Regions from separate parts of the Vibrio sp. VB16 genome, predicted to be linked through region 1. Evidence: riboswitches for the same ligand, from Rfam matches in the RefSeq annotation. Region 1 holds a riboswitch; the other holds the start of a gene.
The links. Region 1 has a riboswitch for lysine ahead of lysC (lysine-sensitive aspartokinase 3). Riboswitches for the same ligand answer to the same signal wherever they lie in the genome.

Region 1 (7,277 bases):
GTGAAGCTCAAAGGATTAGGCTCGCAAGCCAAATTGGTGCGGGATTAGTAGGTGTCATGTATGTACTTGATGAGCCGTCAATTGGCTTACACCAGCGTGATAATGAACGCTTACTAAAAACACTCACCCATCTACGGGATTTAGGTAATACAGTACTCGTCGTAGAGCATGATGAAGAAGCTATTCGCGCCGCCGACCATGTTATTGACATCGGTCCTGGGGCTGGAATTCACGGTGGTAGAGTCGTCGCAGAAGGAACAATGCAACAAATTCTTGATAGCCCTGAATCCCTCACTGGTCAATACTTAAGCGGTGTAAAAGAGATCAGTATTCCGAAAAAAAGAACGCCTAGAAACGCAAAAAAAACCGTCGAGTTAATTGGTGCAACGGGAAATAACCTAAAAGATATAACCTTTTCTCTACCGGTCGGGTTATTTACTTGTATAACCGGTGTATCGGGTTCAGGAAAATCAACTCTAATTAATGACACCTTCTACAAAATTGCTCAGACCCAGCTAAACGGTGCAACAACCGCGGTGCCAGCCCCTTATAAGAAAATAAAAGGCCTAGAGCACTTCGATAAAGTCATCGATATTGATCAAAGCCCAATAGGCCGAACACCTCGCTCAAACCCAGCCACTTACACTGGGATTTTCACTCCAATTCGAGAACTATTCGCTGGTACACAAGAATCTCGTTCGCGAGGTTATAAGCCAGGGCGATTCAGTTTTAACGTACGCGGAGGCCGATGTGAAGCCTGTCAAGGTGATGGTGTTATTAAGGTTGAAATGCACTTCTTACCTGATATATATGTGCCATGTGATGTTTGCAAAGGCAAACGCTACAACCGTGAAACCTTGGAAGTAAGGTACAAGGGGAAATCTATCGATGAAGTGCTGCAAATGACGGTAGAGAATGCCAGAGAATATTTTGCCCCAGTGCCAGTGATTGCACGAAAACTACAAACACTGATGGATGTGGGATTATCTTATATACGACTAGGTCAAGCTGCTACAACGCTTTCTGGTGGCGAAGCACAACGTGTAAAACTTGCAAAAGAGCTCTCTAAACGCGACACGGGCCAAACACTATACATCTTGGATGAACCTACAACAGGCCTACACTTCCACGATATTCAACAACTATTAACTGTACTGCATAGGTTAAGAGATCATGGTAATACCGTTGTGGTTATTGAGCATAATTTAGATGTGGTCAAAACGGCTGATTGGGTAATTGATCTTGGGCCTGAAGGTGGCAATGGTGGTGGTAAAATTATAGCTGAAGGTACACCAGAAGAAGTCGCTAAGGTGAAAGGGTCTCATACAGCACGGTTTTTGAAACCCATGCTAAAATCTAAAAAATAGTCCAGAACAAATATGTGATTTTGAACATCACCCGCGTTAAAAACAATAGACTCTAGGTAGTCTTAAAAAAAAAAGGTACAGTAGAAAAGCGAGCGAAGCTCGCTTTTTATTTAGGGATCCAATAATGGCTATCATTCACCTTAGTGGGACAAGACTCGCTCCTCAGAAAGCTAAGGCGCCGCTTAACCGCACATTTATGTTCACAATTGGCTTTGTCTTTATCATCGCCATGCACATTTATATCCCAAATTCAGATGGTATAGGGTTAGCTCTCCCATTCAATATCCTTATTTGGGCTTGCCTTGGATTAATCATTGCCATTGGCTTTTACCATATTGCTAGCACAAAACGGATTCGCTACACCAAGTTAACTATTGTCCTATTGATCTGTTGTCTCATACTGACATTACCTGTTTTTTATCCAATAGCTAATCTCTGGGTCCTTACACTACCTCGGCTCGCCAGTCTTTGGTCGGGATGGCTATTTTTCGTCGTATTGCAGCAATTTAATCTCAGTAATCTCCATAAACAACGTTTACTTTGGTTTATTGTCATCGCCGCCATAATCGAAGTGATACTTGGTTATGTTCAGTTTTTTAACTTATTACCTAAGGAACTGCTTGGTTCTAACACGTTCACTCAAATGCCTTTCGGTATTTTCCAAGACCCCAGTGTCATGGTTAGTTTCATATCTACTGGTCTCGTTATCTCTGGGTATTTACTTGCGAGACAACAAAGAAAGTATGGTCAAAAAGTAAGCCGAACACTGTTTCTTTACTTGGTACCTCTGATCACTGCGCCTCTAATTATCATTCTTGCACGCGAATTAGAATGGATAGGTACGGCATTCGGTTTTGTTATTATTGCAACCTATTTGTATCGATTCTCAACACCACAAAGATTCAGCGGTTGGATATCATCATCAGTGGCTGGAATAGGGTTTGGTTTGATACTTATTTCCGCCAATAGCGTTGACGCGCAGTCCTTTCAAAAACAACAAATAGAGAGATCTACGTTATTTCCACAAGCGATAGATATGCTCATAGAAAAACCTTTTACTGGATACGGGTATGGACGATTTGAGCCCGAATATATTTTGTATTCTGCGAGACAACATCAATTAAACGCCGATTACCCGGTAGGATACTCATCTGTCGAGCATCCATTAAATGAAACTCTTTATTGGGGAATAGAAGGAGGGCTGATTCCAATTGTGGGTATTTTCCTTGCGATGATAATGGTGCTGTTCAAAATATACTCTGCACGTAGAGGAACTCGATTAGCCATATTTAGCCTATTTATACCTATAGTGTTGCATAGCCAGATGGGCGCACCTTTTTATCATTCCGCTATTCACTGGTTGGTTTTCATCATACTTTTATATTGGATCGATCAAAGAACCTCAAAATACAAAATCCACTCTATTTCTAAGGTTACCAAGGTTCTGATAAGAAGCACTAGCTTTGTTGTTCCAACGATCACATCTGCTTATATGCTGATGGCATTACAAACAAACATGACATTGTTTAGGTTTGAACACTCTTTTCCAAAAGACTCAAGAATTCTGACACAAACCGCCTATCCCATATCGCAACAATTGCGCTACGAGTGGAATCTATACAGTGCCTCTCTTAAGCAGGGATTATTAACTGATGATGCGCTTGCCATCAAACAATACATAGTCTGGGCTTTACAAGCTATTAGACAAAAACCTCAAGAACTATATTACAGCAATCTGATCATGGCCTATTTAGGTTTAGGTGAAATAAGCAAAGCAAATCAAATACGTTCAGAAGCCAGTTTCTTGTTTCCAAATCATGATTTTTCGACTATAGACATAGAGCCTATTGTTGTAGGTGAAGAACTCAACCAAAATACTGAGAAGAATGTGATTGAAGAGGAGAGCATTTCAGTTGACTTTGATACCGAAAAAAAAGAGGGGACGACTAAAAAGTAGAGTGGTACAAACCACCCTACTTACGAGTTTATTGGTGTAAAGTCTCGTCTAATGCTTTTAGACATAGAGCCACGTTTTCATTTCTCGAGGCATATCCCATCAATCCGATACGCCATGTCTTTCCAGCTAATGCTCCCAAACCGGCACCTATTTCTAAGTTATACTCATTCAGTAACGTTGCTCTAACTGCGCCATCGTCTACCCCTTCAGGTATATATACGGCGTTGAGTTGTGGCAGTCGATAATCTTCATCTACTACAAATTGAATCCCCATTAACTCTAAACCATTCTTCAATTTTTCATGCATGGCCTGATGCCGTTTCCATGCATTTTCTAATCCTTCATTTTTTAGTAACAACAAGGCTTCATGTAGTGCATAAAGGCTATTTACAGGTGCGGTGTGATGATAACTACGTTTACCTTCACCACTCCAGTAACCCAAAACTAAACTTTGATCTAAAAACCAACTCTGCACAGGTGACTTTCTATTTTGAATGCGCTGAATAGCCGCTGCAGAAAAAGTCAAAGGAGATAGACCAGGCACACAGGACAGACATTTTTGACTACCAGAATACACCGCATCTAATCCCCATTCGTCTACTTTCAACGGCACGCCTCCAAGCGAAGTCACCGCATCAACAATGGTCAAGACCCCTCGCTCTTGCGCTAAAGAAGCCAAAGCTTGTGCGTCACTGAGAGCGCCTGTAGAGGTTTCAGCATGTACGAAGGCTAAAATTTTTGCATCAGGGTTAGCGTCAAGGGCATCTCTTACTTTTCTAACATCAACAGGTTCGCCCCATTCATTATCAACCACGACAGCTTCACCACCGCAGCGGATGACATTCTCACGCATCCTTTCACCAAACACACCATTTCGGCATACAACCACTTTATCACCAGCTTCTACTAGGTTGACAAAACAAGCTTCCATACCAGCACTGCCCGGTGCAGATACCGCAATAGTAAACGTGTTCTCTGTTTGGAAAGCGTATTTAAGAAGCTGTTTTAGTTCATCCATCATATTGATGAATAATGGGTCAAGATGCCCTATCGTTGGACGGCTCAACGCTTGCAAAACTTGCGGTGAAATATCTGAAGGACCGGGCCCCATTAATGTTCTATGAGGAGGTATAAAGCTCTGTATCGTCATAATTATTCCTTTTATAAGACGTGTAGGGTATTAAAGACTAACTCATAATTCATCATCCAACAATTCGACTCTAGTATAGAGGTCAAACCACTTGATAAAGAACCGTTTGTAAGTTGTATAAATACTGGGCAAATATTCGTTTTAACAATTGACATTTAGACGTCAACATCGTTCAATGAATAGGTCTGGATTTTTTGAACTTGATTTAGATAATTCGCTTTATAGCAGAAGAGGAGCATTGCCCAGGCAGGTGTTTTGTGGAGCCTTAACTCCGAGACAAAGCATTCAGGGGGAGCAGTGCCGAGATGACACTTCATTGAGTGTGAATGATCATCGGTTGAGTAGGCTGAATCCTACCAATTGTCACCAACCTTGTTTGGTGAAGAGCTTCTGAGGTCCGCATCCATGTCTAATGCTTTTCCTCTGCTCTAGTAATCTCTCTTCAATATAACAAAAATAGAAATACTGTTAATTTGAATACATACAGGGAGAAATGCCGTGAGCGCATTCAATGTAGCAAAATTTGGTGGCACAAGCGTTGCCAGCTTTGAAGCCATGAGCCGTTGTGCTGAGATAATCGAGAATAATCCAAACACAAAACTTATCGTCATTAGTGCTTGCTCTGGTGTGACAAATTTGTTGGTTGAGTTGGCAAATGGTGTTCAAGACGAACAACGTCGTCGTATTGTCATTGAACAACTTGAAGATATCCATTATGCCATTATTGACAAACTCGCCGACCCTTTAGAAACAGAACAAGCCGTCGCCTCTTTATTAAAGAGCGTGGCATCGGCTGCTGAAGCCGCATCATTCCAAAGTAGCGATAAGCTCACAGACCACATGGTTGCTTATGGCGAACGGATGTCAACCCACTTGCTTACTCAAATACTAAGAGAGCGAGGTCTAAATGCTGCACGTTTTAACATTCGCGATATAATGAGAACCAACAGCGTTTACGGAAAAGCAGAACCTGAATTAGATTCGGTTGCCAGCTTAGCACAAAAAAAACTCATCCCTTTATGTCGCGATTATGTTGTCGTTACACAAGGCTTTATTGGCGCTGATATAGATGGTAATACGACGACATTTGGTCGTGGTGGCAGTGACTATAGTGCCGCATTAATCGCGGAATCTGTTGAAGCCTCAGGCCTAGAGATATGGACCGATGTTCCTGGTATTTACACGACAGACCCACGCATAGTAGCGAAGGCTGCACCCATCCCTGAAATTAGTTTCAGCGAAGCCTCCGAAATGGCAAACTTCGGAGCCAAAATACTACACCCATCAACATTAGTTCCCGCTTTACGCCATGGTATTCCCGTGTTCGTAGGCTCGTCTAAAGAACCAGAAAAAGGAGGAACGTGGATCAGACAAGAAGTTAGAAGTTCACCGCTGTTTAGAGCGTTAGCATTACGCGGAAACCAAACCATGGTAACGCTGCGTAGTCCGAATATGTTTCAAGCGTATGGATTTTTAGCCGACGTGTTTAAAATTCTAGCGAAGTATAAGATTTCCGTTGATCTGATCACTACGTCAGAAGTAAGTGTATCGCTTACCCTTGACCAAACGAACACCTCTGGTGGCGCGCCAGAACTACCTAGTGACGCTCAAAAAGAACTTGAAGAACTTTGTACTGTAGAAGTTGAACAAAACCTCTGTTTGGTCGCACTTATTGGCAACAATATGAGTGAATGTAAAGGTTACGCAAAAAAAGTATTCAGTACGCTAGAAGACTTCAATCTGCGTATGATTTGCTATGGTGCTAGTCCGCACAATTTGTGTTTCTTAGTACGCTCAGTCGATTCCCGTCGAGCCGTTCAGGATCTACATAGAGAATTATTCGAACTACGCGAGTAATGGACTTCGAATAAAAAAGGCTTGGTATCTTTAGCCAAGCCTTTTTATTCACCGTTATTTATCTTCTTTCATGCCGTCAAAGACGGTTATTTTCGCCTAGCAATAGCTTTCACTACTAGCCGATGTTAGGGCCTAACCACTTTTCAGCATCAAGAATATTCCAACCTTTACGCTCTGCATAATCTTCAACCTGATCTTGTTGTATCTGAGCAACAGCAAAAAATCGCGAATCAGGGTGTGAAAAATACCAACCAGAAACTGAAGCTCCAGGCCACATTGCATAACTGGACGTCAAAGACATACCAATCGCTTCTTCAACATTAAGAAGCTCCCATAGAGCACCTTTTTCTGTATGCTCAGGACAAGCTGGGTAACCAGGTGCAGGCCTAATACCTTGGTATTTCTCTCTAATAAGATCTTCGTTGGATAATGTCTCCTCGGGAGAGTAACCCCAAACCTCTTTACGCACTTTTTCATGCAAACATTCAGCAAACGCTTCTGCTAATCGATCGGCCACAGCCTGAACCATGATTGCATTGTAGTCATCACCATCCGCTTTAAACTTATCGGCCAGTTCGCGCTCACCAATACCACCTGTAACCGCAAACCCTCCAATCCAATCCTTTTTACCACTAGATTTGGGGGCAATATAGTCACTCAAACAATAGTTAAAGCCTTTAGGCTTTTCTGTCTGCTGACGTAAATTGTGTAGTACTTTAGCAACTTGAGTACGTGATTCATCCGTATACACTTCGATATCGTCACCAATACTTGCGGCAGGAAGTAAAGCACAAATGCCACTTGCTTTAAGTAAGCCTTCGCGTTCTATTTTGTCCAACCATTCATTCGCATCATCAAATAACCTTTTCGCCTCTTCACCGACTTCTTCATGTTCAAAAATCTTAGGGTACTTACCCATAAGCGTCCATGTCATAAAGAAAGGAGT
Region 2 (7,277 bases), 900 kb from region 1:
TTCTTGGATGCTACGTTAGGAGAACATGATGTAATATAAATATCTTTTTACTGCTATTTAATAGGCATTTAATGCTGCTAATGACCTATTATTTAATTGTAATCGATATTATTAACCATATCCATCCTATCGGAATAGGTTTGATTTTAGCGCGAATGGTGGAGTAAATAATTACTTTACCAAATGAAATTAATCCTAACCTATTGTTTTATAATAATTTATGTATTTTTATTTTTATTTTTTTAGGTGTTTGACATAAGGCGATTTCTTTTGCAATCTAGGTTCGAAATTTAGTGGTGATGACGGATAGCCAATTTGGTAAAACGTTGTCACCAATAAAATAAAAAAAAGGAAACCAAAAAAGGATTTCCTAAATTTTCTTAAGAAAAGGCAGTGGTTTACTATGAAAAAGACTCTATTAGCATTATCAGTACTTCTTGCGTCAACGGCAGCTAACGCAAGCATCGAAGTTTACAACAAAGACGGCGCTACAGTTAACATCGGCGGCGACCTAGAAGTTGTTTATGTTAAAGGTACTGACGACGGTTCTCATGTTGAGCAGCAAATCCAAGATGCTGACATCAAATTTGATGTTCGCTACGCAGTAAGTGATGAGCTTTCTGTTGGTGGTTACTGGGAATTCCAAGGTGACACTGACAATACTACTCAGGGCGGTAGCTCAGCTATGGGTGATGTTTACTTTGCATTCTACACTGCATCTGCTGGTTCTTTCAAAGTTGGTGACCTATGTAGCATCGGTGATGATCTAGGTCTTGGTAATGACTTCCAGTTCGGTGTTACTTCTACAGTTGACCAAGCTGACGTTTGTGGCGACGAAACTGTACGTTGGGATTACTCTAGCGACATGTTCTACGTATCAGCTGCATACCGTGATGACCAACGTTCTGATGACACAAAACCTGATCTTGCAGACATTAAAGCTGGACTTACAATGGCTGGCTTTAACCTAATGGGTTACTACGGTACTTCAAACAAAGCTGAACAAGATACTTTTGCTTTAGAAGCTAGCTACGCATTCTCTGCTGCTAACATCGGTCTTGGCTACTACGACGTAGAAGATTCAGGCAGCGTAATCGCACTAACAGGTGACTACACTATCGAGAAAGTAACACTTTCTGCAGGTGTTGATTTAGTTGACCCTGAAGCAGCTGGTTCTGACGACGTTACTAACTACTTCGTTAACGCAGGTTACGCAATTGCTCCAGCTACAACGCTTTACGCTGAAATTGGCGGCAACGACGTAGACGATAGCGAAGTTGGCTATGCTGTAGGCGCTAAAGTAGAATTCTAATCTGAAACTCTAGTTTCAAATAGAATCCAAAAAAACCACCCGTAGGGTGGTTTTTTTATTGCGTGAATAAATACCGTCTATGGGCTTGGCTCTACTACTTAGAATCGGTATCATGAAGCGGAATGACAATTTTAGTGTTTGAATAAATTAAGGAATAATATGAAACGCATATTCTATGTGCTAATTGGTTTAGTGCTATCAGGTGCAGTATCGTCAGCTGAGTTGATTCCAGGTAAAAATATACGGGTTTTGGTAATAAATGAACAAGAACCTGAATCTTGGAGTGGCCCCTACGAGTTAAAGGATGGGTTTACTCAGGTGGTAGTAAAAGTATCTGCGCGGCTCGGAAAAGGTTCAAGTAAGAAAGTGTTTGACTCTGCCCCATTCATAATGATGTTTGAAACCAATGGACAAGACTTAGAAATTATTGCACCTCAAATGAACAATTATGAGTGGGCAACTCGACATTTTGAAGGCGTACCAAAAATGAGATTGGTCGATTCGAATGGGGATGTAGAATATACCTACCAGAAACTCGAAGGCAAAGATGGCTTTATGCCGTACCAAGATGTTGATGAACTTGTTGTAGAGCACAACGAGAACAACGCCATCTTCTTCGGTAGCGAGGCTGAAATTACCGCGAAAGCGGAATTAGCAGCAGTTGCAGCAACAACCGCTGCGGCAGGAAGTTCTGTTGGGAATGAGAGCGCTGCAAAAGGAAGTTTATCTGGCAGCAGTGTTAACCTCGATCAACTAAAAGCTTGGTATCTAAAAGCCTCTAAAGCCGAGCGTAAAGAATTCCGTAGATGGATGATTGACCAAGAATAATCCTCCATTTATACCAAACCGTCAATAATTTGTTATTGGCGGTTTTTTATTGTCTGAATATTATTCCTAATACGGAAACGTTTGCTTTTTACCGTCATATTGCTGTTATAAATAACAAAGGCTAGAATTGGACATACGCCCTTACTAGCAGCAGAACCTTTCTATGAAATTTCCCGGTCAACGCAAATCTAAACACTACTTTCCCGTTAATGCGCGCGATCCTTTAGTGACTCAAGTACAAACTAATAAAAGGATGACAAGAACGCATATCATTGGGATTGATCAAACATTAGTGGATATCGAAGCTCGAGTGCCCGATCATTTCATCGAAAAATATGGTCTCAGTAAAGGTCATTCGCTGGTTATTGATGACGAAACAGCGGAGGCACTTTATCAGCAACTAAAACGCGATGAACTGATAAGCAATGAGTTTGCGGGTGGAACGATAGGAAATACGCTACATAATTATTCCGTTCTTGCTGATGACAAATCGACCCTGTTGGGTGTGATGAGCAAAGACATTGAAATCGGCAGCTATGGGTATCGCTATTTGTGTAATACCTCTAGCCGTATGGATCTTAACTACCTTCAATCAGTCACTGGCGCGATTGGACGCTGTTTTGCGTTGATATCGGACAACGGTGAACGAACCTTCGCTATAAGTGAAGGACAGATGAATCAGCTGCGTCCAGATAGTATCCCTGAATCGATTTTTGAAAATGCTTCTGCTTTGGTGTTAACGGCGTATTTGGTCCGTTGTAAAGAAGGCGACCCGATGCCGGATGCAACAATGCGAGCGATAGAGTACGCCAAAAAATATCATGTCCCTGTGGTGCTTACGCTTGGTACAAAGTTTGTTATTCAAGATGACCCACTGTTTTGGCAACAGTTTTTAAACGACCATGTGTCAGTTGTTGCGATGAACGAAGACGAAGCCGAGGCGCTCACCGGTAATGCAGACCCTCTGTTAGCAGCAGACAAGGCGTTGGATTGGGTTGACTTAGTATTGTGTACCGCGGGCCCTGTAGGGCTGTTTATGGCTGGTTATACCGAAGAGAGTGCCAAAAGACCAACCACGTTGCCACTGTTGCCTGGCGCTATCGCGGAGTTCAATGAATTCGAGTTTAGTCGACCAACCATCAAGGATGCGTGTGAGTCACCAATCAAGGTTTATTCGCATATTGCGCCTTATATGGGAGGACCTGAAAAAATTAAAAATACCAATGGAGCAGGGGATGCGGCACTTTCTGCGTTGTTGCATGATATGGCTGCAAATAGATATCACAAAGAAAATGTGCCAAATTCAAGTAAGCATCAATACCCTTATTTAACGTATTCCTCGTTCTCTCAAGTGTGTAAATATTCAAACAGAGCGAGCTATGAAGTATTAGTACAACATTCCCCCCGATTATCAAGAGGATTACCTGAGCGCGAAGATAGTTTAGAGGAAGCGTATTGGGAGAGATAATAGTTGTTGTATTAATAGGATGATAAAAAAAGAGCTCCCTAGGGAGCTCTTAATAATTTAATTCATTTACTTTAGATAAGGAAATCATCTAAAGGTTTACCAGCATCAAGCTGCGATTGGATAGTAGATGGTGTTCTACCTTGACCTGTCCAAGTTTTTTCTTCGCCATTTGTATCAACATATTTATATTTAGCTGGGCGAGGTTCGCGCTTCTTGCGAGTTTTTGTTTTGGTTTCGCCAGATAATGCAGAAATTAAATCTTCAACATCAATGCCATCTTTTGCAATCATCTGGGCATATTCAGCTAGCTTAGCTTCTCTTTCTGCTAATGCTGCTTTTTCTTCGTCTGCTGCTGAACGACGTTCTTCAACAACGACGGTAAGTTTTTCTAGGGCTTCTTCTAATTGCTCAAAAGTTAATTCGCGAGCAAAGGCACGCAGACTACGAATATTGAGCAGCGTTTTTGTAAGTTCTGACATGTTTACTTCCATTTGATTATTATTAAACATCATAATAATAACAGCCAAATTAAATAATACCAAATTATTTAGAATTAAATTATATATATCGTACTATTCTCGCGACAGAATAATATAAATTTTTGTAAATTGACCTCATATTTCCAATTCTGCGAACTGATATTTTGACATTCCTCTGACATTATTACGTAACCATTTAAAAAATAGTGTATATCAGCCATATTGAATTCTATGGACATATCTATCGAACGAAATGCATTGTGATGGCTTTTTATGTTGCAAAAGATGGTCAAATCCGTACAATTGCGCGCACCTTATTCAGTTTCTAGGTTTATATAAGAATTTTTCCTTATATCCTAGCTGTTTACTGAGGTAGAGGAGCAATAACTATCAGTACATTCTATTGGGGTGATGCCAATGAATAGTCTAGAAAGGAGTTATTGCCGAAGTGAGTGCGTTTATCAAGCCGCTTGCTGGGGTCGTATTTAATAATTACGACACTGCCATAGTGTATTTTTTATTAACTATGGAGCGCTACTGTGGGTTGGAAAACTGTTGGTTTTCTTTCACTTATCATTAACATATCCACATTTTACATGTTAATTCTGCAGTAGATCTCTAACCAATCGGTTTTGTAGATCATGAATTTAGTAGACTTTGCTTCGTCACCCTTATCGTTATTACCACCTTTAATGGCTTTAGGCCTTGCTGTCGTTACCCGCCGTGTATTAGTTTCCTTGGGTATTGGTATAGTATTAGGCGCCTTACTCCTTGCGGACTATTCCATATCAAACTCCTTTAGCTATATAGGCACTACGGTCAAAGGTGTATTTGTCGAGGATGGAGGTATCAATACTTGGAATATGAGTATTGTTGCCTTTTTAGTCATCCTTGGAATGATGACCGCGTTATTAACTCTATCTGGAGGCACTCGGGCGTTCGCTCTTTGGGCTCAGACACGAGTGAAAAGTAAACGTGGTTCACAATTGCTCGCCGCCTTTTTAGGTGTATTTATATTTGTCGATGATTATTTCAATAGCCTCGCTGTTGGCGCGATCTCACGCCCTGTCACCGACCGTTACAATGTGTCACGGGCAAAGTTGGCCTATATTTTAGATTCAACCGCAGCGCCTATGTGTGTATTAATGCCTGTCTCTAGTTGGGGCGCGTATATAATGACTATTATTAGCGGTATTCTAGTCAGCCATGGGCTAACTGAATATTCAGCTTTGGGTGCCTATTTACGTTTAGTACCAATGAATTTCTATGCGGTATTCGCATTATTGATGGTGTTTGCTGTTGCATGGTTTCAATTAGATATTGGTGCAATGAGTAAACATGAACATGAAGCGTCCCTAAACAATAAATCCACTTCTGATGAAAGCAGTTCTGAAGCTTTAGAATTAAATGAAGAGCTCGATATCGTAGAAAGTGAATATGGAAAAGTGTCTGATTTAGTCCTTCCTATTCTATTTTTGATTATCGCAACGGTTGTGTCGATGATATATACCGGAAGCACAGCATTAGAATCTGACGGTAAAATGTTTTCAGTGCTAGGGGCATTTGAAAATACCGATGTTGGTCGCTCGCTCGTATATGGAGGCTTAGCCGGACTAACTATTGCATTATTTACCGTCTTCAAGCAGAAATTACCGATAGCCGATATTGCTAATACAGTTTGGATCGGCGCTAAATCTATGTTTAGCGCTATATTAATATTGATTTTTGCATGGTCGATAGGCTCGGTTATCGGTGACATGAAAACAGGGGCTTATTTGTCTTCTTTAATCCAAGGCAATATTAGCGTCCATTGGTTACCTGTCATTTTATTTTTATTGTCTGGGTTAATGGCATTCTCTACAGGAACATCATGGGGAACGTTTGGGATAATGTTACCGATAGCAGGCGATATGGCCGGTGCGACAGACTTAACAATGATGTTGCCTATGCTGAGTGCTGTTTTGGCCGGTTCAGTCTTCGGTGACCACTGTTCACCAATTTCAGATACGACTATATTGTCATCTACGGGGGCCGGTTGTAATCATATCGACCACGTTGCGACTCAGTTGCCTTATGCCATTACTGTCGCGCTTGTCTCTAGTGTCGGTTTTATTGTTCTTGGATTGACGAATTCTGTCGCAACGTCATTCGCTACTGCCTTTATTGCATTCGTGATTGCCTGCTTTGTATTGTCGACGATATCTAAAGCAAAAAGCCTACAGATGCAAAATGCGTAAAAAAAACGAATTTTTAGGTTGAAAATTGAATCGAGCTTAGTTAGTGTGTTTATAAGCGAAAGGAACTAAGAAATTATGCGTATATTTGTAATGAACATTCACCACCATCATCATCCTGAGTAGTCTTTCGGGCGGTGTACGCATACCCGGGAGATAATAAATCCCGGAGGTCAAATCAAAGATTCGAACCCTCGGGAAATAAAAACCCCGAGGGTTTTTTGGTTTTAGATGTTTCAACGTATTTATGTACAAAATCGCGCCAGTAATTTGTAATTCAAAGCGAAATTAGAATTTAGAAAAATAACGAATATTCAGACAGGGAATAGAATAATGCAAACACAACGACTCAGAATTGCCATCCAGAAAAAAGGCCGCCTAAGTAAAGAATGCCAAGAACTGCTTAAAAAGTGTGGTGCTAAGTTTAATTTGATGGGTGAGCGTTTAGTTGTCCATACAGAAAATATGCCTATCGATTTACTACTTGTGCGTGATGATGACATCCCTGGGTTGGTCATGGATGGTGTGGTTGACCTTGGTTTTATCGGTGAAAATGAGCTAGAAGAGGTCCGCTTAGACAGAGTGGCCTTAGGTGAACCGAGTGAATTTGTGGCACTTCGTCGTTTAGATTTTGGTGGTTGTCGATTATCCATTGCTATTAATCAAGATGAGCAATACAACGGTCCGCAAGACCTTAACGGTAAGCGTATTGCTACTACCTACCCACACCTTCTAAAAGCCTTTATGGATGAGCAAGGTGTTGAGTTCAGTACCTGTAATTTACAAGGGTCTGTAGAAGTGGCCCCTCGTGCTGGTTTGGCGGATGCGATTGCCGATCTTGTTTCAACTGGTGCAACGTTAGAAGCGAATGGGCTGAAAGAAGCCGAAGTTATTTTCCGTTCTAAAGCGACATTGATTCAACGTGCCGGTGAGTTTGATGAAGATAAGGAAGCACT

Region 2: it holds a riboswitch for lysine, as region 1 does, so the genes downstream of both, IUZ65_RS10785 (Na+/H+ antiporter NhaC family protein) here and lysC (lysine-sensitive aspartokinase 3) in region 1, are expected to answer to the same signal.

The regions. Positions count from the first base shown of each region.
Region 1 is NZ_CP087590.1:3,295,353-3,302,629, forward strand. Features, by position in the region: gene uvrA (excinuclease ABC subunit UvrA) at 1-1,367, shown strand, start outside; gene IUZ65_RS15015 (PglL family O-oligosaccharyltransferase) at 1,492-3,324, shown strand; gene IUZ65_RS15020 (pyridoxal-phosphate-dependent aminotransferase family protein) at 3,353-4,474, opposite strand; lysine riboswitch at 4,695-4,872, shown strand; gene lysC (lysine-sensitive aspartokinase 3) at 4,973-6,331, shown strand; gene metH (methionine synthase) at 6,447-7,277, opposite strand, start outside.
Region 2 is NZ_CP087590.1:2,390,423-2,397,699, reverse strand. Features, by position in the region: gene IUZ65_RS10805 (porin) at 404-1,312, shown strand; gene IUZ65_RS10800 (DUF2057 family protein) at 1,472-2,140, shown strand; gene IUZ65_RS10795 (inosine/guanosine kinase) at 2,304-3,608, shown strand; gene IUZ65_RS10790 (H-NS family histone-like protein) at 3,680-4,087, opposite strand; lysine riboswitch at 4,453-4,632, shown strand; gene IUZ65_RS10785 (Na+/H+ antiporter NhaC family protein) at 4,729-6,324, shown strand; His leader region at 6,423-6,544, shown strand; gene hisG (ATP phosphoribosyltransferase) at 6,655-7,277, shown strand, end outside.